DNA from 3 places in the Arthrobacter sp. Z5-13 genome. Region 2 is predicted to be linked to each of the others. Evidence: predicted binding sites of a transcription regulator. Region 2 holds the regulator's gene; each other region holds the start of a gene.

Region 1 (4,888 bases), 830 kb from region 2:
ATCGCGGTTCTCGCAACAGACAAAGAAAAACCCTTCGGAGCGCCTAATCAAAACATCCATGTTACCGATTCGTGATCTTTAGTACCAATCCACAGCATGGGCCGGCTTGTCCCCGGGGGCTATTAGTTCACGCTTTTCTGGGAATTGGCCGGCGGTTTCGTGAAGGGAAAGCAAAAAGCTCCGGCCAGGATTTTCCGGCCGGAGCTTTTTGTGCGAACTGCAGGTTCAGCTAGTGCTGGTGGCCTGCGTGTTCTTCTTCTTCCGCAGGCTTTTCGACAACAAGGGTCTCGGTGGTGAGGACCAGTGCTGCGATGGACGCTGCGTTACGGAGTGCCGCACGAGTCACCTTGACGGGGTCGATAACGCCGGCAGCGATGAGGTCTTCGTACTGCCCGGACTTGGCGTTGAACCCGTGGTGGAGTTCTGCGTCTGCCACCTTGGCGACCACGACGTAGCCGTCGAAGCCGGCGTTCTGGGCGATCCAGCGCAGGGGCTGGACGAGGGCACGGCGCACGATGCCAACAGCAGCTGCTGCGTCACCATCGAGTGCCTGGACGGCCGGATCCTCATCCAACGCCTTCAGGGCGTGGATCAGGGCGGAACCGCCACCGGCAACGATGCCTTCTTCAAGAGCGGCACGCGTGGACGAGACAGCATCCTCAATGCGGTGCTTCTTTTCCTTCAGCTCCACCTCGGTGGCTGCGCCGACCTTGATAACTCCGATGCCACCGGCCAGCTTGGCGAGGCGCTCCTGGAGCTTTTCCTTGTCCCAGTCGGAGTCGGTGCGGGTCAGCTCGGCGCGCAGCTGGGAGACCCGTGCTGCGACGTCCTCAGCCGTGCCGGCGCCGTCGACGATGGTGGTGTTGTCCTTGGTCACTGTGATGCGGCGGGCCGTACCCAGAACCTCGAGGCCAACCGTGTCCAGGCTCAGGCCAAGCTCCGGGGACACTACCTGCGCACCGGTAAGGGTGGCGATGTCCTGAAGCATTGCCTTGCGGCGGTCGCCGAAGCCCGGAGCCTTGACGGCAACCACGTTCAGGGTGCCGCGGATGCGGTTGACGATCAGGGTGGACAGTGCCTCGCCGTCGACGTCTTCAGCAATGATGAAGAGCGGCTTGGAGCTCTGCAGTGCCTTCTCCAGCAGCGGCAGGAATTCCTGCACTGAGGAGATCTTGCCCTGGTTGATCAGGATCAGTGCGTCTTCGAGGACAGCTTCCTGGCGTTCTGCGTCAGTGACGAAGTACGGGGAGAGGTAGCCCTTGTCGAACTGCATGCCCTCGGTGAGGACCAGTTCAGTCTGGGTGGTGGAAGACTCTTCAATGGTGATCACACCATCCTTGCCAACCTTGCCGAATGCTTCAGCCAGGAGTTCGCCAACCTCGTCGCTCTGCGCCGAGATGGCTGCAACGTTGGCTACCTGGGTTCCCTCGACCGGCCGGGCGTTCTCGAGCAGACGGGCGGCGACGGCCTCGACAGAGACCTCGATGCCGCGCTTGATCTGGCCGGGGGCAGCGCCGGCAGCAACGTTGCGCAGGCCTTCCTTGACCAGGGCCTGTGCCAGTACGGTTGCGGTGGTGGTGCCGTCACCGGCGACGTCGTTGGTCTTGGTAGCGACTTCCTTGGCCAGCTGGGCACCAAGGTTTTCGTAAGGGTCATCCAATTCGACTTCGCGGGCGATGGTCACGCCGTCGTTGGTGATAGTGGGAGCTCCCCACTTCTTGTCCAAAACAACGTTGCGGCCGCGCGGGCCCAGCGTCACCTTGACGGTATTGGCGAGCTTATCGATGCCGGCTTCGAGCGACCGGCGGGCAGCGTCATTAAACGCAAGCTGCTTTGCCATGGTTGTGTCCTTTCAAAGACAGAAACCCCGCGCCGCTGAGCGTCAGACAAGTCAGACGAGCCAGCTGCGCGGGGTCCAGGAGTTACTTAACGACGATCGCCAGAACGTCGCGGGCGGACAGCACGAGGTACTCGGTGCCGCTGTGCTTGACTTCGGTTCCGCCGTACTTCGAGTAGATTACGACATCGCCTTCAGCGACATCGAGGGGAACGCGGTTGCCGTTGTCGTCAAAGCGGCCGGGGCCTACTGCAACAACTTCGCCTTCCTGCGGCTTCTCCTGTGCGGAGTCCGGGATGACCAGGCCGGAAGCCGTGGTCTGCTCGGCTTCGAGCGGGCGGACAACAATACGATCCTCAAGAGGCTTAATAGAGACCGACACTCGGACCTCTCCTTTTCGTCAGCAAATTCATGGACAGTAAAACTGTGCCTTTGGCTGGCAAACCGTCGTCGCGGGTGCCGGCAGCAGCCGGGCTGGCAGTTCTTCATGTGTTAGCACCCTCCTAGGGAGAGTGCTAATGAAGACTCTATGTAACCGTTAGCACTCGGTCAAGGCGAGTGCCAGAATTTCGTCGCGGGTGAACACACTGGGAAACGTTCAGGCAACGGTTAGGAGTCCGCCAGGTCGTCAAATCCAAGGTTCTCACCGTTGTCTTCCCTGTTCTGCTGCGAGTTAAGGCTGCGGAACAAAACAATGGCTGCGGCGATAGCTGTTGCTGCCGAGGCGATGAGGACAACGACGCCGCCGACGCGGACAGCTGAGTACAGCTCCCGGATATCCCTGGCTTCGTCGCCGGGATCATTGATGTTCTTGCCGCCCACCGAGTACACGGTGGCGTTGAAGGAATCGAGCGCGAAGATGATGACCAGCAGTGCAAGGCTGATGACGGCGACAGCAGCTGCCGCTATCAGGGCCGGCCGGGCGTACTTCACGATGCCGTCGGCGTTAATTTGGTTGTTTGCAGCTGCCTGCTGTTCTTCATGCTCTTCCATGTCTTCAACCCTAGCGGGGACACCGGCGAGTCATGGCCTCCACTAGGGTTGATTGCATGGCTGACGCAACACAGGACCTTATTGCCCCACTGCTGACCAGCGAGGGGTGGGAGCTGCTTGCTTCACTGGGTCCCTACCGGGAAGCGGAGGCTTTCCAGCAGAATGCGGCGCTGAGAAAAGCCGGGCACTCGCCTGCCCTCGTCTCAGCCGTCCTTACCCAGTCGCGCCTTCGCACCAAGGCGGAGGGCAAATTCGGTGAGTTTGCCCGTCAAATGATCTTCACACCGGCCGGGTTGGAACAGTCCACCCGCCTCCCGGTTGCCGCGCGCCACGCAGAACGGTACCTCAAGGCGGGCATCGAACATGTGGCCGACCTCGGCTGCGGTCTTGGTGCGGACTCCATGGCCCTTGCATCGCTGGACATTCGCGTTACTGCCGTGGAGCAGGATGAAACCACTGCAGCCTGCGCCACTATGAACCTTATTCCGTTCCCGAACGCCAGCGTGGTCCATGCCGACGCCACCACACTCTCCCTTGAAGGCATCGACGGCGTGTGGATGGATCCGGCGCGCCGCACGACCTCCACTTCGGGAACCCGGCGGATCTGGGACCCGGAGGATTTCTCACCTCCACTCTCTTTCGTTGAATCCCTTGCCAAATCGGGCCGCTCTGTTGGTGTCAAGATGGGACCCGGCATCCCGCATGACTCTGTACCGGCCGGATGTGAAGCCCAGTGGGTATCGGTTGGCGGAGACGTCACGGAAGTGGCCCTCTGGTTCAACGCCGTGCGCCGGCCTGGAGTCCGCCGCGCCGCCCTGCTGCTGGGAGCCCAGGGGGCTGCGGAAATTACCAGCGAGGAAGATTTCGACGGCGGTCCGGTAGCCCCTGTGGGGCCGGTCGAAGGCTACCTCTATGAACCTGACGGTGCCGTCATCCGCGCAGGTCTAGTAGCCGACGTCGCGCTTGAACTCGATGGCCATCTGGTGGACGAGCACATTGCCTACATCTGCGCAGCGGATCTGAGGGATACACCTTTTGCCCGCGCCTACAGGATTCTCGAAGTCATGCCGTACAACGTCAAAGCTTTGAAATCGTGGGTAAAAGATAACGGCATCGGCGTGCTGGACATCAAAAAGCGGGGCACCTCCGTAACACCTGAAGAACTCCGCAAGCAGTTGCTCCCCGGTGGCAAGTCCTCAGGAAGGAACGCCTCCAAGAAGTCGGCAACCCTGGTTCTCACCAGGATCGGCGAGGACCGGGTGGCCATCTCTGTGGAGCCAGTCCAGGTGCCTTAGCCCGGCTCGACGCGCAGGTTTACTGCGCCCGCATGAACTCCTCCGCTGCCCGAACCTGGGCATCTGTGGGCCTGATTCCGGTGTAGAGCACAAACTGCTCCAACGCCTGGATGGTGGCTACCTCTGCCCCCGTAATAACCGTCTTACCGGCCGCTCTCCCTGCTGCAATCAACGGCGTTTCCGCCGGTAACGCGACGACATCGAAAACCACCTTTGCAGCATCAATCGCCCGAGGCGGGAATGACAGACCGTTCGCCTCCGCTCCCCCGGCTTTACCTCCTGCCATACCAACGGGTGTGACGTTGATGATCATTTCCGCCTTGCCTGCCCCATTGGTCCCCCTCGTCGGACCGTCGCTATCCCCATCCGCCTGTGCCTGCCAGCTGAAGCCGTAAAGCTCCGCCAGCGAGCGCCCCGAGGCCTCGTTCCGGGCAACGATGGTCACGTCCCGGAAGCCGGCGTCACGGAGGGCAGCCGCCGTGGCCTTCGCCATGCCTCCTGACCCTTTGAGCAGCACTGAGTAGTCGCTAGGGACCTCGTTTCGCTGCAGCAACTGTTCGATGGCCGCGTAGTCGGTGTTGTACGCCGTAAGCCTGCCTGCGTCGTTGACGATGGTGTTGACCGAGTCAATGGCCTTCGCGGAAGGATCCATGACGTCAATCAGCTCGATGACATCTTCCTTATAGGGCATGGAGATGGCGCAGCCCCTGATGCCCAGCCCGCGAACACCCGCGATCGCCTGGCCCAGATCCGTGGGGGCAAA
Region 2 (4,888 bases):
AGCCGGAGCAGCAGAGGTGACGATTCCGGTCATTCGTTTTCCGGATCCATCCGCAATATCCACTGGCTCCCCCACCGAGAGCCGTTTGACCGTAACAGCATGCCGGGCCTCGGGACCCTCGAGGACAAACCGGGACCCGGGTTGCTGTCCGTCGAGGCTTCCTGCCTGGGTAAAAAAGACCGGGTTGCTCACCGCTACAGGTTACCGAGCCTGTCCCGCAGCTTGGCAAAGACACCGCCGCTGGCGGCAAGTTTGCCTTCAGTGAACTGTTCTCCCCGCAGCTTGGCGAGTTTCCTGAGCAGCTCCTCCTGTGCGGGATCCAGCCGGGTGGGAGTCTCAACCTGCAAGTGCACCTTGAGGTCGCCGCGTCCGTATCCCCGCAGATGGGTCACTCCCAGGCCGCGAAGCGTGATGATCTCGCCGGACTGAGTGCCTGCCTTGACGTCGATCTCCTGCTCGCCGTCGAAAGTCTCAAGCGTGATTTCCGTACCAAGAGCAGCAGCAGTCATGGGGATATTGAGGGTGGCGTGAAGGTCGTCGCCTTCGCGCAGGTAGGTGGAGTCAGGGTTGACCCTGATTTCTACATACAAATCGCCGGAAGGGCCGCCGGCAGGACCTGCTTCGCCCTGGCCCGACAACTGAATCCTTGTTCCGGTGGCTACGCCCGCCGGAACCTTGACCGTCATGGAACGACGGCTGCGGATCCTGCCCTGGCCGTTGCACTCGTTGCAGGGGTCCTTGATGATCGTTCCGAATCCTTCGCAGGAGCCGCAGGGAGCAGCGGTCATGACCTGTCCCAGGATTGAGCGTACGGCGCGCTGTACTTGCCCGCTTCCGCCGCAGATGTCGCAGCGGACCGGGTGGGTGCCGGGCCGGCAGCAGGAACCCTCGCAACTCGGGCAGGTTACCGCGGTGTCCACCTCAAGCTTTTTGTTGACGCCGAACACTGCATCGCGCAGGTCGATGCGGACACTGATGAGGGCGTCCTGCCCCCGGCGCACGCGCGAGGCAGGCCCGGCGGAGCCGCCGGCGCCGAAGAAGGTGTCGAAAATGTCCTGGAACGCGAAGCCCTGGCCGGCATAACCGCCACCGAAGCCGTTATCCGTACCGTTCTCGTTGCCTGTGGTGTCATACACTCGGCGTTTTTGCGGATCCGAGAGCACCTCGTAGGCGTGGGTCACAGCCTTGAACTTGTCGGAGGCATCAGGACCAGGGTTCACATCCGGGTGCAGGGTGCGCGCAAGCTTGCGGTATGCCTTCTTGATTTCCTCGCCGGTGGCCTCCGGTGAGACTCCAAGGACGTCGTAGTGGCTGCTCAAAGTTTGTGTCTCTTCCTGGTTGTACTGCCTGTGATACGAACGCGCTGTCTAGGAGCGCGGCGCCTTACGTGCGGGCGCAGAATCGGGTGGGACGATCAGCCTCCGGGGCCGAGGATCCTGGAAAGGTATCGCGCGACGGCCCTGACGGCGGCCATGCTGGTGGGGTAGTCCATCCGGGTGGGGCCGAGAACCCCGATCTTGGAACTGGAATCCGGCCCATAACCGGTGGCTACCACGGAGGCCTCGGCCAGGCCGTCGTACGGGTTCTCACGGCCGATACTCACGGTGACCCCGCGCGGATCCTGCGCCATCTCGCTGAGCAGCCGCAACATCACCACCTGTTCCTCGAGAGCTTCAAGAACAGGACCGATAGTCAGGGGAAAGTCCACGTTGGACCTGGCCAGGTTAGCTGTTCCGGCCATGACCATGCGTTCTTCGCGGCTGCTGTGGGCGAGTGCTTCGAGTCCATGGGCCAAGGCCTGGGCCACGTTGCGGCGGGACGGTTCGCAGGAGGCAACCACGCTGGGGAGAACGTGGGGCAGTTGGCTGAGGGGCGTTCCGGACAGGCCCATGAGGAAACGTGTCCGCAGGGCAGCCAGGGCGTCATCGCCCAGGTCGTGCCCTACATCGATAACCCTTTGGTCCACTTTTCCGGTATCAGCAATGAGCACTATCAGGACCTGCCGCGGCGCCAATAGCACAAATTCTATGTGGCGCACCAGCGCCCGGCTCAGGTGCGGGTACTGCACCACGGCAACCTGGTTTGTCAGCTGCGACAGCAGACGCACCGTGCGGTCAAGGACGTCGTCGAGGTCGTCGGACCCCTCCAACAGGGACTGGATGGCCCGGCGCTCTGCCTGCGAGAGAGGCTTGACGGCAGAAATCTGGTCGACAAACAACCGATATCCCTTGTCCGTGGGTATGCGGCCTGCGCTTGTGTGGGGAGCGGTGATGAGGCCTTCATCTTCCAGGGCAGCCATGTCGTTACGGATTGTCGCACTGGACACTCCCAGATGGTGCCGTTCCACGAGGGCCTTGGAGCCCACTGGTTCGCGTGAATGGACATAGTCCTCCACGATGGCACGCAACACTTCGAGTTTGCGTGGTTCGCTCACTGTCCACCTCCGATCTGCTGTCCCGCCAAAATGTCTGTGCTGTCCGCCGAGGGTCAGCGGTTAACGCCAGACCCTTCAGCATCCGCGCTGACCTCATGACGAAGTTCGGCGGTTAGCACTCGACATGCCTCAGTGCTAACCAGTCTAATATGACTCACCGCGTTGTTAGCATTGGTACCGCTCCGGGCGAAACTCCGGCAGTGAACCGGCGCGTGCAGATTTCCGAGGCCACGAGCGGATTCCAACTGAAATGCAGAGTGGCGATGACTTACCAGGACTGGGGACCGCAGGACATCACGGCCCCCGCCAAACGCGAACTTCCTGGCGTTCCGGTGGAACGTGGAATGGTCCTTGAAGACGTCCAGTCCGGGTGGGTAGGAGCCGTAACGAGGGTTGAGAAGTCCGGTGGGATGCACGTTGTGGCCCTCGAGGACCGGCGGGGAAAGTCACGGTCTTTCCGCCTGGGCTTCGGCTTCCTTCTGGACGGTCAACCCATCCGCCTGCTTCCGCCGGTCCCTCGCAAAAATGCTGCTTCGGCCGCTCCCCAGCGGACGGCGTCCGGCTCGGTCCGAGTAGAGGGCCAGCGTGCGCAGGTCGCGAAAGCGAGCCGCATCTGGGTGGAAGGAAAGCACGACGCCGAACTGGTGGAGAAGGTATGGGGTGATGACCTCAGGATCGAAGGGATCGTCGTCGAGCCTCTCCACGGCATCGACGACCTGGCGGGCGCGGTGGCGGCGTTCCAGCCCGGACCCAACCGGCGTCTCGGCGTGCTGGTTGACCACCTTGTAGCCGGTTCCAAGGAGTCCCGGATTGCACAGTCGGTCATGTCATCGCCCGGGGCGGCAGGAAACGTGCTCATCGTCGGACACCCCTACGTTGACGTCTGGCAGGCAATCCGGCCCAGCGTCCTTGGAATAGAGCAGTGGCCTGCCATCCCCCGGGGCATGGACTGGAAGACAGGTATTCTGGCCGCCTTCGGCTGGCCGCATTCCACCAAGGAAGACATCGGACTCGGGTGGCAAAAACTCCTCGGAGCAGTACGAACTTATGCAGATCTTGAAGCATCCCTCCTGGGCCGTGTGGAAGAGGTCATCGATTTCCTGACAGCTCCGTAGCACCCGGCTCGGGGTCTACCCCGCGAAGCCGGCCGGAAACCAGTATTCTTGGAACGACGGCGGCTTCCTGCAAGCCTCCCCTGCTATTCCAGGCACCAACGCACCACTGCAATCCAAAGGACGTAACCGTGGCAGAAGACGCACGTGAACACAGGGACGACCATGGCGGCCAAGGTCAGTCCCAGTACCATGGTGTTCCAGCCAACGCACTGCCGTTGACCGCCAGCGAGGACCGTCAGTGGGCCACGCTGGCGCATTTCGGCGGCATTCTCGGATGCGTACCTTCACTGCTGATCTACCTGATCTTCAAGGAGCGGGGGCCCTTCACGGCCCAGGAATCCAAAGAAGCCCTGAACTTCACGCTTCCTCCCACCATCGCCGCAGTCATCGCGAACGTGCTGGTAATGCTTCCCGTGGTCGGTAACCTTTTCGCCGTGCTTGCCACCGGAATCTGGATAGCCCTGACCTGCTTTGCAGTCGCTGCCGGGATCCATGTCAACCGGGGTCAGCCGCACCGCTACCCGTTCAATCTGCGGTGGATCAAGTAGCGTCAGCCGAGCGGCATCGGCCGAGCGGTATCCGCCAGACTAGTCCGGCAGGACCCGCTAGTCCGGCAGGACCCGTCGAACCACGGCGTCGGCAAGCAGCCTGCCCTTAAGTGTCAGAATGAGCCGTCCTTGGAAGGCGGCTGCCGCGTCCACTAGTTTGTCGGCAATGAGACCGGCAACAGCGTGACGACCGGAAGCATCCAGCGTGGCAATGTCCAGCCCTGAGGAAAGCCTGGCCTCCAGCATGATTCGTTCCATGCTCCGGGTGCCGGCGTCGAGCGTTTCGCGTCCGGCCGCCGGCGACGCGCCTGATGAGAGCCGGGCGGCATAGGCCGTGGGGTGCTTCACGTTCCACCAACGCACTCCGCCGAAGTGTGAGTGGGCGCCGGGTCCGATCCCCCACCAGTCATCGCCACGCCAGTACGCCAGATTATGGCGGCAGGCCTGCTCCGGGGTGCGGGACCAATTGCTTACCTCATACCAATGCAGGCCGGCAGCGGAGATCAGTTCTTCGGCGAGTTCGTACTTGTCGGCGTGGTCGTCGTCGTCGATTCCAGGGACTTCGCCACGGCGGATCTGCGCGGCGAGTTTGGTGCCGTCCTCCACGATCAGGGCATAGGCGCTGATGTGGTCGGGGCCGTAGGACAGGGCTGTCTCCAGGGAGTACCGCCAGTCTTCAAGGGACTCCCCCGGCGTTCCGTAAATGAGGTCAAGGCTGACCGCGAGGCCGGCTTCCCGTGCCCATTGCACCACCTGCGGGACCCGGCTGGGCGTGTGGGTGCGGTCCAGGA
Region 3 (4,888 bases), 800 kb from region 2:
AGCTTCCCAATTATCCGCTGCTTGCCAGCTTTTTCACCGCCGGTCCTGAATCATTCCGGGTAGTTGATCTGGAGCGCGCGCAGGGCCTTGTGCGTGATCACGTGATCTTTTCCCCTGGGTACGGCCGTACTCCACATGGGCGTGCACTTCACACGTTCGGACCCTTGTCGGCCGAAGGCGGCAGCGCCAAGTTTGCCCTTGCGATGACCCGGGCGCGCCGGTCGATGCACGTTCTGACCTGCTTCCGCCCGGAAGATCTGGACGTCAGCCGGTTGAGTTATGGAGCCCTCAACTTCTACGAATTGCTGAACCGGGAGATCGCCGGCAACACGGACCTGGGGACTCCGGCGTCACGCGCCGCCGCCAGTGAGCAGGCCTTGGGAGCCGACCCGCTGGTCGCGGATTTGGGTGACCGACTGCGGGCGCGCGGAGCAAGGGTCTGGCACCAGTACGACGGCGTTCTCGATGTTGTGGCAGCTGCCGATCCAATGAACACTATTGGCCAGGAAGATGCTGAGATACCGCGGCCCGTCGCCATCGAATCCGACGGCACCGAGCAGTACAGGCTGATGAGTGTCCGTGAACGGAGCCGGCTCCGCCCGCAACTCCTGGAGCGGCTTGGCTGGAGGTACCTGTCACTGTGGACTATCGAAGTGTTCACTGACCCTTCAGCCTGTGCAGACCGCATCGGAGGTTACCTGGGATTGGAAAAACCGGTGGCGTCTGCCCGGTCAACACCTGTGGGGTTCCTGGATGAAGACGTGGATGGGTTGTTGTCCTTCGACCCCGAAGCCACAGGCGAGGGGACAACCGCACATGGGACAACTGAGCATGGAACAACACAGCACGGAACAATTGACCATGGGACGATTGACCATGGGACCACTGATCAACGGGCGGTTGAAAGCGGAGCCAGCTCTGCTGCCACAGACAGTGGGGACGAGGAACATCAGGAAATGAATCAGAACGACGAACCAGCGGTGCCCGTAAGCGCCAGCCAGAACTCCTCGAACGTTACTGCCCGTCAAGAGGATGGAACTCATAAGAACGAAACGGAGAGTTCTCCCAGCCAGGATCGGAGTGTATCCAAGCCGGTGCTGACCGGGACGGCATCGAACGACGTCCTCCCGAACAAGGCCTCCGAAGATGACCCGCGCCGATGGGGAGATAACGCGTCCGGGTACGATCACGATTCATGGCTGAAGGAACAGAAACCGCCACACTGGGACTGAGCCTTCCAGGAGATGTCGGGAATGGCCGTCCGGTCAGCCCACCAGAACGAAGAACAGTTTCCCTTTCGTTGAGGCTCCGGCAAGCCGAACCGCCTGATCCGGATTGGCTGTGACGACTATGAGGCCGTCGGCGTCTTCGTTTTCCAACCATTGACCTGTCTTGCCGCCTTGGGAAGAAGTCCACAAAACTGGCACCCCTTCGGCCAGAACCTCCGAAGTACCCTGTTGTTCGAATCCGTTGCCTGCGGTCAGGACAACGTTGATGAGTTGTCCCGGTGCAAGAAGCTGGATGGATGACGGATCCGCCAGGCGGAGCGGGACGGCTGCAGAACCGGGCGGCGCTCCAGTGAGAAGGCCCGGCCCCACCAGATGGGAATCGGCGAACAACTGTCCCTTCCTCAAAGGTGCCGCCAGCTGTTTTCCCTTCAGCCCGTTGGAGTCCGTGAAGGTTCCTTCCGGCAGGAGCTCCATGGGAAGATGGACCTCCGCAACGTCATCAGGGCCAAGCGTCCTACCTGCGGGAAGGTCCTGGACAGCTGCCATGACGGCCAGCGTTTGTGCTGGGGCAGGGGTGAGCTGGTGGACTCCGATGCCGGCTGCTGCGCTGAGCAAAAGCGCTACGGCAAGCCGACGGTTCCTGTTGAGCCAGCCCAGCAGTCTGCGTTGAGGTGATCTCGAAGGATGCCCGATACGGGCGCTTCGCAAGCGGGAACTACGGAAGTTTGGACCGTTGGCACGTGCGGTTCCTCTGGGCGGCATACAGCCAAGCTACAGAGGACGGTATGCCAGAAACAGAGTTGCCTGTGCCTATGTGGAAAACCGCTGTGCGGCTAAAACCGCCGTGCGCTTGAAAAACTACTGAGGAAGCGTCAGCTGGCCGCGGCAGGCGCGGGAGTGGCGGTGCTGGAAGAAGCTGTGGTTGAAGAAGCGGCCCCGGAGGAAGCGGTGCTCGAAGCAGCTGCACCCGAAGTGCTATCCCCTGCAGCATTGCTGGGGGCTGAGGCGGAGATGCCACCTGCCTTGGAGTCGCGTGAATCCGTCCGGTAGAAGCCCGAGCCCTTGAACACAACTCCGACGCTGTTGAACTTTTTACGCAACGTACCCTGGCACTCAGGGCAGGACGTGAGGGTGCTGTCAGTGAAAGACTGCACGATGTCGAAGGCGTGGCTGCAGTCCTTGCAGGCATATGCATACGTGGGCACTGAAATTCCTCCTTTTGGGCATACGATCAGGTCCCGCGCTGCCCGACAGATTTCCGTTTCCGGATGTCAGTCATTAGCAGTCGCAGGGCCTGAGTGCCAATTCTATCATCCCGGCAGTTGGCGTCGATCAAAGCTGGATGATCGCCGAGGGTGTCAGGATTGAGCGGACCGGCCGGTCGAAAACTTCAGTCGGAATGGAACCCTCTGCCAACACTTCGTTGTCATAGACAATGGCGATTCCGGGAACATTCCACCCGCCTTCACCGAGTTCAGCCAGTAGGCGGTCGTAATAGCCACCTCCCTGCCCAATTCTGTTGCCCGTTCGGTCCACTGCGGTTGCTGGCAGGAAAATTCCTGCTGATGACCCGACAACACTGATGTCATGATGTTCCCCCACTGGCTCTTGTATGGGGGCGTATTCGCTTCTTGTGAAGGCTGATTCGGGGGTCCAGTAGACCCAGCTCAATTTGCGCTCCGGCATGCAGACCGGCAGCAGAATCCGGTTGCCGGCCGCGTAGAGTGCATTTATGAGGGGGAGGGTGGGCGGTTCCGTTCCAACTCCGAGGTAAGCGGCAAAGGTGGCTGATCCTGTTGGTCGCAATCGACCCGAAGCCAACTGCTCCGAAATCTGCTGGTTTGCCCAGGTCAGACCGTGGATCACCAGGTCCTTACCTGCCTGGTCCCGGGCATTCGCGGGCATGGCGGCACGTGCCGCCCGGTGCCGGGAACGCAACATTTCTTTCACTGACATTAGGCCCCTTTCAGCCTCCGCCACCGCGTCTTTTAGGGCAATCTCAACACATGAACGATTACCCAATAGCTGGCTCCTCCGTTAGATTAGTCCAGTGACTACCACCAACGCATCCGTCCGCAAAGCTGTCATCCCCGCCGCGGGTCTCGGAACCAGATTCCTCCCGGCAACGAAGGCAATGCCGAAGGAAATGCTCCCCGTCGTGGACAAGCCAGCCATCCAGTACGTCGTCGAAGAGGCGGTCAGCGTGGGTCTCAGTGACGTGCTGATGATTACGGGCCGGAACAAGCGTGCACTGGAGGATCACTTCGACCGGGTCCCGGCCCTTGAGGCCATGCTGGAGGCCAAAGGGGATACCACCAAGCTGGAGTCTATTCAGGCAGCAAGCAACCTGGGCGACATTCACTATGTGCGGCAAGGCGATCCCAAGGGGCTTGGCCATGCGGTCCTCCGCGCCAAACAACACGTTGGGCATGAGCCCTTTGCCGTGCTTCTGGGCGATGACCTGATTGACGCCCGGGATGAACTGCTTAGCACGATGATCGAGGTGCAGGCCAAAACAGGTGGCTCAGTTGTGGCGCTCATTGAGGTGGAACCTTCACAGATCAGTTCCTACGGTTGTGCCGACATCGAGGAGCTTGATGGCGAGAACTATGTCAAGGTCAACCACTTGGTCGAAAAGCCCGAACCGCATGAGGCCCCCTCAAACCTGGCCTTGATTGGCCGTTACGTCCTCCACCCCGCAGTGTTCGAGGTGCTGGAAGGCACTGAACCAGGCCGTGGTGGGGAGATTCAGCTGACGGATGCCCTGCAGGAACTGGCTGCTAGCGACGCTGATGGTTATGGAGTCTATGGTGTTGTTTTCCGGGGCCGGCGCTACGATACCGGTGACAAACTGAGTTATCTGAAAGCCTGCGTGGAACTGGCCTGCGACAGCGACGACCTTGGCCCAGGGCTTAGGGACTGGTTGCCTGACTTCACGGCGAGCCTGTCTAAATAGCTGTCGATGGGCAGTTCCATTTGGCCGGTGACGCTAACCTGCGGCGAGCTCGTACTACGGCCCATCCGCTACCGGGACCGCAAGGAATGGACAGAGGTCCGTTCCCGCAACCGGGACTGGCTGGCGCCTTGGGAGGCTTCAAACCCCACGCCTGGCGGCGGACTTCCCAGTTACCGTCAAATGGTCAGATCGCTCAACATCCAAGCGGCTCAAGGAACGGCGCTGCCTTTTTTGATTACCCAGTGGACTCCGAATGTCCGTGAGCCGGTAATTATCGGGCAGCTCACTGTGTCCTCAATTGTGTGGGGCTCTGCCATGATGGCAACCCTCGGCTACTGGGTGGACAGGTCGCATGCAGGCAGGGGTGTTGCCCCCACTGCGGTGGCTATGGCCACTGACCACTGCTTTGGTGCCCTGGGGCTTCATCGCATGGAAATCAACATCAAGCCAGATAACGGCCCCAGCCTTCGCGTTGTGGAGAAGCTCGGTTTTCGGGATGAGGGTTATCGGCCGCGTTTCCTCCATATCAATGGCGAATGGGCGGACCACCGGTCATTCGCTCTCACATCTGAAGAAGTTCCGGAAGGAATTCTCAACCAGTGGCTCCAAAACGGTCCACACTAGGACCAGCTCAGACTCAGGTTCAGATGTCCCTGGAAGACAACGCGATGCCGAAGGCCACGATTAGACCACTGATTTTGAC

The links. Region 2 encodes HrcA, which represses chaperone genes, less so after heat shock. Its sites were predicted from a motif close to TTNGCACTCGNNNNNNNCGAGTGCNAA; they were not measured.
Region 1: groES (co-chaperone GroES) is a predicted target of HrcA. The motif match lies at 2,376-2,402, and genes of this name have one in related genera.
Region 3: M1E02_RS06375 (FmdB family zinc ribbon protein) is a predicted target of HrcA. The motif match lies at 2,508-2,534, and genes of this name have one in related genera.

Annotation. Positions count from the first base shown of each region.
Region 1 is NZ_CP096460.1:1,312,441-1,317,328, reverse strand. It holds gene M1E02_RS06295 (acyltransferase family protein) at 1-23, opposite strand, end outside; gene groL (chaperonin GroEL) at 230-1,840, opposite strand; gene groES (co-chaperone GroES) at 1,923-2,219, opposite strand; gene M1E02_RS06280 (hypothetical protein) at 2,447-2,830, opposite strand; gene M1E02_RS06275 (THUMP-like domain-containing protein) at 2,887-4,125, shown strand; gene M1E02_RS06270 (shikimate 5-dehydrogenase) at 4,145-4,888, opposite strand, start outside.
Region 2 is NZ_CP096460.1:2,143,946-2,148,833, reverse strand. It holds gene M1E02_RS10275 (16S rRNA (uracil(1498)-N(3))-methyltransferase) at 1-192, opposite strand, end outside; gene dnaJ (molecular chaperone DnaJ) at 195-1,319, opposite strand; gene hrcA (heat-inducible transcriptional repressor HrcA) at 1,415-2,434, opposite strand; gene M1E02_RS10260 (DUF3097 domain-containing protein) at 2,698-3,549, shown strand; gene M1E02_RS10255 (DUF4870 domain-containing protein) at 3,678-4,097, shown strand; gene hemW (radical SAM family heme chaperone HemW) at 4,155-4,888, opposite strand, start outside.
Region 3 is NZ_CP096460.1:1,339,562-1,344,449, forward strand. It holds gene M1E02_RS06365 (AAA family ATPase) at 1-1,232, shown strand, start outside; gene cpaB (Flp pilus assembly protein CpaB) at 1,266-1,991, opposite strand; gene M1E02_RS06375 (FmdB family zinc ribbon protein) at 2,102-2,434, opposite strand; gene M1E02_RS06380 (5-formyltetrahydrofolate cyclo-ligase) at 2,562-3,185, opposite strand; gene galU (UTP--glucose-1-phosphate uridylyltransferase GalU) at 3,280-4,185, shown strand; gene M1E02_RS06390 (GNAT family N-acetyltransferase) at 4,192-4,809, shown strand.